Linked DNA regions of Amycolatopsis mediterranei. Each later gene encodes a partner of the first gene's protein in a complex. Links are inferred from orthologs where the notes say so. Each region holds a gene or a part of one and is shown on either strand. Other genes may lie near its edges.

What was found.
Region 2: the proteins of dnaB (region 1) and dnaG are in contact, whole or in part, in a crystal structure (PDB 2R6A), measured with the Geobacillus stearothermophilus proteins. The link is inferred for Amycolatopsis mediterranei from one-to-one orthologs. Residues at the interface, in WP_033016901.1 of Geobacillus stearothermophilus: Ser13, Glu15, Ala16, Gln18, Glu91, Leu92, Asp94, Ala95, Val96, Pro97, Thr98, Ala99, Ala100, Asn101, Tyr104, Tyr105, Ile108; in WP_049624496.1 of Geobacillus stearothermophilus: Lys456, Leu457, Leu458, Pro459, Ala460, Asn463, Ala464, Leu467, Leu535, Leu536, Ile537, Ala538, Gln544, Glu545, Asp548, Tyr549, His552.

The regions. Positions count from the first base shown.
Region 1 is NZ_CP100416.1:10,505,650-10,508,936, forward strand. The notes cover bases 182-3,157. They hold dnaB (replicative DNA helicase), read left to right. Parts: upstream 182-952; coding sequence 953-2,362; downstream 2,363-3,157. Other genes in these bases: ISP_RS47650 (ESX secretion-associated protein EspG), read left to right, coding at 182-433; ISP_RS47660 (MarR family winged helix-turn-helix transcriptional regulator), read right to left, coding at 2,359-2,811; ISP_RS47665 (MarR family winged helix-turn-helix transcriptional regulator), read left to right, coding at 2,878-3,157. In the rest of the region: more of ISP_RS47650, read left to right, coding at 1-181; more of ISP_RS47665, read left to right, coding at 3,158-3,270. UniProt on the Escherichia coli protein: The main replicative DNA helicase, it participates in initiation and elongation during chromosome replication. Travels ahead of the DNA replisome, separating dsDNA into templates for DNA synthesis.
Region 2 is NZ_CP100416.1:7,561,537-7,564,843, forward strand. The notes cover bases 248-3,243. They hold dnaG (DNA primase), read right to left. Parts: upstream 2,705-3,243; coding sequence 791-2,704; downstream 248-790. Other genes in these bases: ISP_RS33795 (hypothetical protein), read right to left, coding at 268-789; ISP_RS33805 (sigma-70 family RNA polymerase sigma factor), read left to right, coding at 2,755-3,243. Outside these bases: ISP_RS33790 (trans-aconitate 2-methyltransferase), read right to left, coding at 1-219; more of ISP_RS33805, read left to right, coding at 3,244-3,307. UniProt on the Escherichia coli protein: RNA polymerase that catalyzes the synthesis of short RNA molecules used as primers for DNA polymerase during DNA replication.

The DNA.
Region 1 (3,287 bases):
GGAGTCCTCCCGCCCGGGCGAGTTGCTCGACGACTTCCTCGGCCAGATCCCGAAGCTGGCACCGGGCCGCGGAACGCCGATCGCCGTGCCGAAGAGCCAGCTCGAGGGCACCTCCCGCCACGATGACACCGTCGGCGCCGGGGTGCTGCGCAGCGACCGCCCGGCCGAGGGTTCGCAGGAGGTCGAAGAACTCCGCCGGATCCTCGCGTTGCGCCGGATGGGGAGTGGCAGCCTCTACGTCGCGGCCCGCAGCCGCACCGGCGCGCGGCACCGGATCGAACGCCCGGTGAACTACATCGATACTTCGGAAGGCCGGTGGCTGACCGAGGAGATTCCGGGACGGGGCGAGAACCGGATCGCCTTCACCCCGGCCGACCAGCGCGTTCTCGCTGACCGGTTACGCAGCGCACAGGGCCGGCTCACCGCGGCCTGACCGAACGTGCGTTCAGGCCACCGGGTGACGCGTCTACCCTCCGTGATATTCATCCACAGGCCGTGTGGGTCAATGGGTTCCAACTGGTCCACGACACGCCGAAGGACAGACTTCCCGCGACACGCCGAACGAGTTTTTCGCGAGTTCTCCACACCTTGTACACAGCGTTTGACCTGCGGATTCACCAAAGCCGATCACGCTTGTCCCCAACTTGTCCACAGCTCTCGCGGCACCTGTGATTGGTTACCCCCATTCATCCCCAGGTTGTCCACAGAAGGCTCCCCACCCTGAATTGCCATCGGCCTTCCGGGGGATCTAGCGTGCCGGCTCGGGCCTGTACTCACGGTGGCGCTCCGCGTGTCTGCGGCAGCCGGCCGACGTTGTCGCCGATCATCGGGGGACGAGGACCGGTGAACGACGGAGTTGACGAAAAGCGGCGGGCGACAGCCACGTGCTTCGAGAGCGAAGATCCGGCATAATCGAACGGGTGTTCGACACGATGAGGAGGTGTCCGGGGCGGTGGCGCTGACCGACGACCGCAGTCCGATGTACGCGGAGTCCGACCCGGGCCCGAGCGATCCCGGCTCCGGCGGTGGCGGGTTCGACCGCCAGCCGCCGCAGGACATCGCGGCCGAGCAGTCCGTGCTCGGCGGCATGCTGCTGTCCAAGGACGCGGTCGCCGACGTCATCGAGGCGCTCGGCCCCGACGACTTCTACCGGCCGGCGCACCAGGCGATCTACGACTGCATCCTCGACCTCTACGGCCGCGGCGAGCCCGCCGACCCGATCACCGTGTCGGCCGAGCTGGAGCGGCGCGGGGAGCTGGGCCGCGTCGGCGGCGCGCCTTACCTGCACACGCTGATCGCGACGGTGCCGACGGCCGCGAACGCCGGCTACTACGCGGAGATCGTCTCGGAGAAGGCGGTGCTGCGCCGCCTGGTCGAGGCGGGCACCCGGATCGTGCAGTACGGCTACGGCGCGGCCGCGGCCGACGGCGCGAACATCGACGAGGTGGTCGACCGCGCGCAGGCCGCGATCTACGACGTCACCGAGCGGCGGACCAGCGAGGACTACGTCGCGCTGGAAGAGCTGCTGCAGCCGACGATGGACGAGATCGATGCCATCGCCTCGCGCGGCGGCCAGTCGCAGGGCATCCCGACCGGGTTCACCGACTTCGACGAGCTGACCAACGGGCTGCACCCGGGTCAGATGATCATCGTCGCCGCCCGTCCCGGTGTCGGCAAGTCGACACTGGGCCTGGACTTCGCCCGCTCGGCGTCGATCCGGCACGGCCTGACCAGCGTCATCTTCTCGCTGGAAATGAGCCGGACCGAGATCGTCATGCGCATGCTTTCGGCCGAGGCCAAGATCCGCCTCGCCGACATGCGCGGCGGCAAGATGTCCGACGACGACTGGACGCGGCTGGCCCGCCGGATGAGCGAGGTGTCCGAGGCGCCGCTGTTCGTCGACGACTCGCCGAACATGACGATGATGGAGATCCGCGCGAAGGCGCGCCGGTTGAAGCAGCGCAACGACCTGAAGCTCGTCGTCCTCGACTACCTCCAGCTGATGACGTCCGGCAAGCGCGTCGAGTCGCGGCAGCAGGAAGTCTCGGAGTTCTCCCGGCAGATGAAGCTGCTGGCCAAGGAGATCGAGGTCCCGGTGATCGCGATCAGCCAGCTGAACCGTGGTCCGGAACAGCGCACCGACAAGCGCCCGATGCTGTCCGACCTGCGTGAGTCCGGCTCACTGGAGCAGGACGCCGACCTCGTCATCCTGGTCAACCGCCCGGACGCCTGGGAGCGCGACGACCCGCGTGCGGGCGAAGCGGACCTGATCATCGCGAAGCACCGCGCCGGCCCGACGGCGACGATCACCGTCGCGCACCAGCTGCACTACAGCCGTTTCGTCGACCTCTCACACGACTAGCCGAGAGCGCTGTACCCGCGGACGAACGCCGTGAGGAGCCGGCCGAACGTCTCGCGGTCCTCGTCCGGCCAGTCCGCCATGACCTCCGCGAACACCCCGCGGCGGAAGGCGTGCAGCTCGTCGAGGTGCGCCTGGCCGGTTTCGGTCGGCACGAGCACCGCACGCCGTCCGTCGCGCTGATCGGCTTCGCGGCGAAGCAGGCCCTGCTCGACCGCGCGCGCCACGAGCCTGCTGGCGCGCGGCTGGTCGACGCCCATCGCCGCGCTCAAGGCCGTCACCGTGCTGGGCTCCCCGCGCTCGGCGAGCTCTTCGACGACGTCGAGCAGCTCGAACACCGGGTCGTGCGCGCCGCGGCCCCGCGCCTTGCCGATCCGGCTGAGGGCTCGCCGCTGCTGGCTGCGGCGGATCGCGATCATGGCGCGCTCGACGTCGGCCACCGCGTCCGTCATGGTTGCTCCACCTCCGAACTGCATGTACTTTTACATGCAGTTGTTCACTGACATATCGGAGTCCTCATGAAACCCCTCGGCTGGTGGCTTCGCCACCTCCACGAGCTTCTCGAATCCTCCATGGCCCAGACCCTCGACGCGGAGTCTCTGACGCGCCGGCACTGGCAGGTACTCAACACGATCGCCCTCGGCGCCCGCACGCCGGAGCAGGTCGACACGGCAATGGCGCCGTTCGTCACCGGCGAGGGCTCGATGGCACCGAAGGTGGCCGACCTGCGTGCCCGCGGCTGGGTCGACGACGACGGCACCTTGACCGCCGACGGCCGCGAAGCTCACACCCGCGTCGAAGAGCGCATCAAGGAGTTCCGCGCGAAAGCCGTCGAGAGCATCAGCGACGACGACTACCGCACCACGCTGCGAACGCTCGAACGGTGCGCCGCCAACCTCGAAGCCGCCTGAGGAATATCCCGGGGTGC
Region 2 (3,307 bases), 2.9 Mb from region 1 along the record:
GCCGCGGGCGCGGGCCGCCGTCACCATTTCGGGTGAACTGTCGCTGCATTCCAAGATGGCCGTGGGCCAGCGGTCCCGCAGCGACACCGTCAAGTTGCCCGGGCCGCAGCCCAGGTCGACGACGCGCCGCGGTGCCGAAGCCCCGATGCGCGAGATCAAGTCGTGGAACGGCCGGGCCCGCAGGTCGGCGTAGTCGAGGTACTTGCCCGGGTCCCACACGAGAGCCTCCCGCATAACAGTACGCTTGTACTGAGTACGAGCGTACTGCTACTCGGCCGGGTTGACCAGCTTCGCGGCCGCCTGCGCGGCGATGGCCTCGACCAGGGCGACGTCGGTGCCGGGGTCCGGCCGGACCTGCAGCACGGTGCCGTCGCGGCCCGGCACCTTGCGCTGCACGAACCACGCTCCCCCGGCGCCGATCTGCTGTCGGTGCCGCGAGCGGATCGAGCCCTCGACGCGCTGGTAAGCCTCGCGCGGGACCTTGCCCGGCGCCGGCAGGCGGAAGCGCACCGGCGGGAGGTCGGCCAGCACGACCGCCGCCCCGGCCGTGCCCACCTCGGACGACTCCGTCAGCGTGAAGACGCCGTCCGCCCAGGTCGCCTTGCCGACGAGGTGCCAGCCGACCCGGCGAGCGCCGTCCTCAGCAGGGATCCACAGGCCCAGGGCCGTCACGACCAGGTGGCCGCCGCCTTCGACCGGGGCGCTGTCCACGACGTCTTCGCCCGGCTCCAAGACCCCGGCGAACCCGGCGGGCGTGCGATCGCCCAGCAACCGGCGCAACAGATTCATCTCAGCCCCACGCGCCGGCGGCCGCCTGCTCGCCCAGCGACTTCTTGTACTGCTCCAGCGCGACGAGGTCGCCGAACAGCGCGCGGTAGTCGTCCGGCGCTTCGACCGGCGACAGCCGCTGCAGCTTGCCCTTGATCTCCGCGATCTGCCGCCCGACGAGGCCCTCCTGCAGCCGCGCGAGGATCGACGAGATGTACCGGGAGTCGACTTCGTCCTTGGCCTGCAACGGTTCCACGGCCAGCTCCGAGAGCACCCGCCGGACCGTCCCTTCCGGACAGTGCGGGGCGGCCGCGTCCAGCAGGGCCGGGCCGGTCAGGCCCGAACCGGCACCGCCCGCCTTCAAGACAGCCTCGTGCACCGCGACGTACACCGGGTGCGTGAACGCCTCCAGCGGCAAGGCGTCGTACTCCGGCCCGGCGATCGCGGGCTGCTGCAGCGCGGCCTTCAGCGCCTCGCGCTGCACGGCGAACCGCGGGTCCTTCGGGGCCGGACGCGCGACGTCCTGGGCCGCCGGCGCCTCGGGAGCGCCGACGCGCGCGGGCTGACGCAGGGGCGCCCCGCCCCGCTTGTCCGTCGCGCCCGCGCTGCCGCGGACGCGGTTGACCACCTGCGCCACGTCCTGCCAGCCCACCCACCAGGCGAGCTTCGACGCGTACCCGTCGCGGGCCGCGCGGTCCTTGATCGACGCCACCATCGGCACGGTCTTCTGCAGCGCCGCGACCTGCCCGTCGACCGAGTCGAGGTCGTAGTTCTTGAGCGTGCTGCGGATGACGAACTCGAACAGCGGCGTCCGCCGCGCGACCAGGTCCTTCACCGCGCTGTCGCCCTTGGCCAGGCGCAGTTCGCAGGGGTCCATGCCGTCCGGCGCCACCGCGATGTACGTCTGACCGGCGAACGTCTGGTCGCCCTCGAAGGCCTTCAAGGCGGCCTTCTGACCCGCTTCGTCGCCGTCGAAGGTGAAGATGACTTCGCCGCGGAAGGCGTCGTCGTCCATCATCAGCCGGCGCAGCACCTTCATGTGGTCTTCGCCGAACGCCGTGCCCGACGAGGCCACCGCGGTCGGCACGCCCGACGCGTGCATCGCCATGACGTCGGTGTAGCCCTCGACCACGACCACCTGGTGCCGCTTCGCGATCTCGCGCTTGGCCAGGTCGAGGCCGAACATGACCTGGGACTTCTTGTAGATCGGCGACTCGGCCGTGTTGAGGTACTTCGCCGAGATCCGGTCGTCGTCGAACAGCCGCCGCGCGCCGAAGCCGACGACGTCGTTGCCGACGTCGCGGATCGGCCAGACCAGCCGCCGGTGGAAGCGGTCCATCGGGCCGCGCTGGCCCTCCTTGGACAGCCCGGCCGTGAGCAGTTCCTTGACTTCGAAGCCGCGGTTGAGCAGGAACTTCGTCAGCTTGTCCCAGCCGCCGGGTGCGTACCCGCAGCCGAACGTCTTCGCCATGGCGGCGTCGAACCCGCGCTCGGACAGGAAGTCCCGCGCCGGGCGCGCCTCGTCGGTGACCAGTTGCTCGGCGTAGAACTCCTGGGCCAGGCGGTGGGCTTCGACCAGCCGGGTGCGGCTGCCGCGGTCGCGCTGGATCGTCGCGCCGCCGCCCTCGTAGGTGAGCCGGATGCCGACCCGGTCGGCCAGCCGCTCGACGGCCTCGACGAACGTGATCAGGTCGATCTTCTGGACGAACTTGATCACGTCGCCGCCCTCGCCACAGCCGAAGCAGTGGAAGGTGCCGTGCGTCGGGCGGACGTTGAACGACGGGGTCTTCTCGTTGTGGAACGGGCAGAGCCCCTTCAGGCTGCCCCCACCGGCGCGGCGCAGGGCCACGTACTCCCCGACGACCTCGTCGATCCGGTTCCGCTCGCGGACCTCCGCGATGTCGCTCTCCCGAATCCGTCCTGCCACGCCACCCACTCTAGTCTTCCCCGTTTCCCGGCTCCTCCCGTGTGCGGCAGACTCGGGGCATGGCCGCCACGCCCACCGCCCAGGACACGCTCGCCGCGGAGTTCGCCGCGCACCGCAGTCACCTGATCGGGGTGGCCTACCGGCTGACCGGCACGCGCGCCGACGCCGAGGACGCGGTCCAGGAGTCCTGGCTGCGGCTGGCCGGCCTGGACGACGCCGGCCGCGCGGCGATCCGCGACCTGCGGGGCTGGCTGACCACGGTCGTCGGCCGGATCTGCCTCGACCGGCTCAAGTCGGCCGCCGCGCAGCGGGAGCGCTACGTCGGCAACTGGCTGCCGGAGCCGGTCGTCACGCCGTTCGGGCGCCCGGTGAGCGAGGACCCCCTGGACATCGCGGTCCGTGACGACGGGCTGCGGATGGCCGCGCTCGTCGTCCTCGACAAGCTGACGCCGGAGCAGCGCGTCGCGTTCGTCCTGCACGACGCCTTCTCGGTGCCGTTCGCGGAGATCGCGGACGCCCTCGGCGTCTCGGTCGACGCCGCGCGCCAGTACGCCTCCCGCGGCCGCAAGGCCCTCGCCGACGCCGACCCGGCACCGCGCGTCCCGCTGGAGG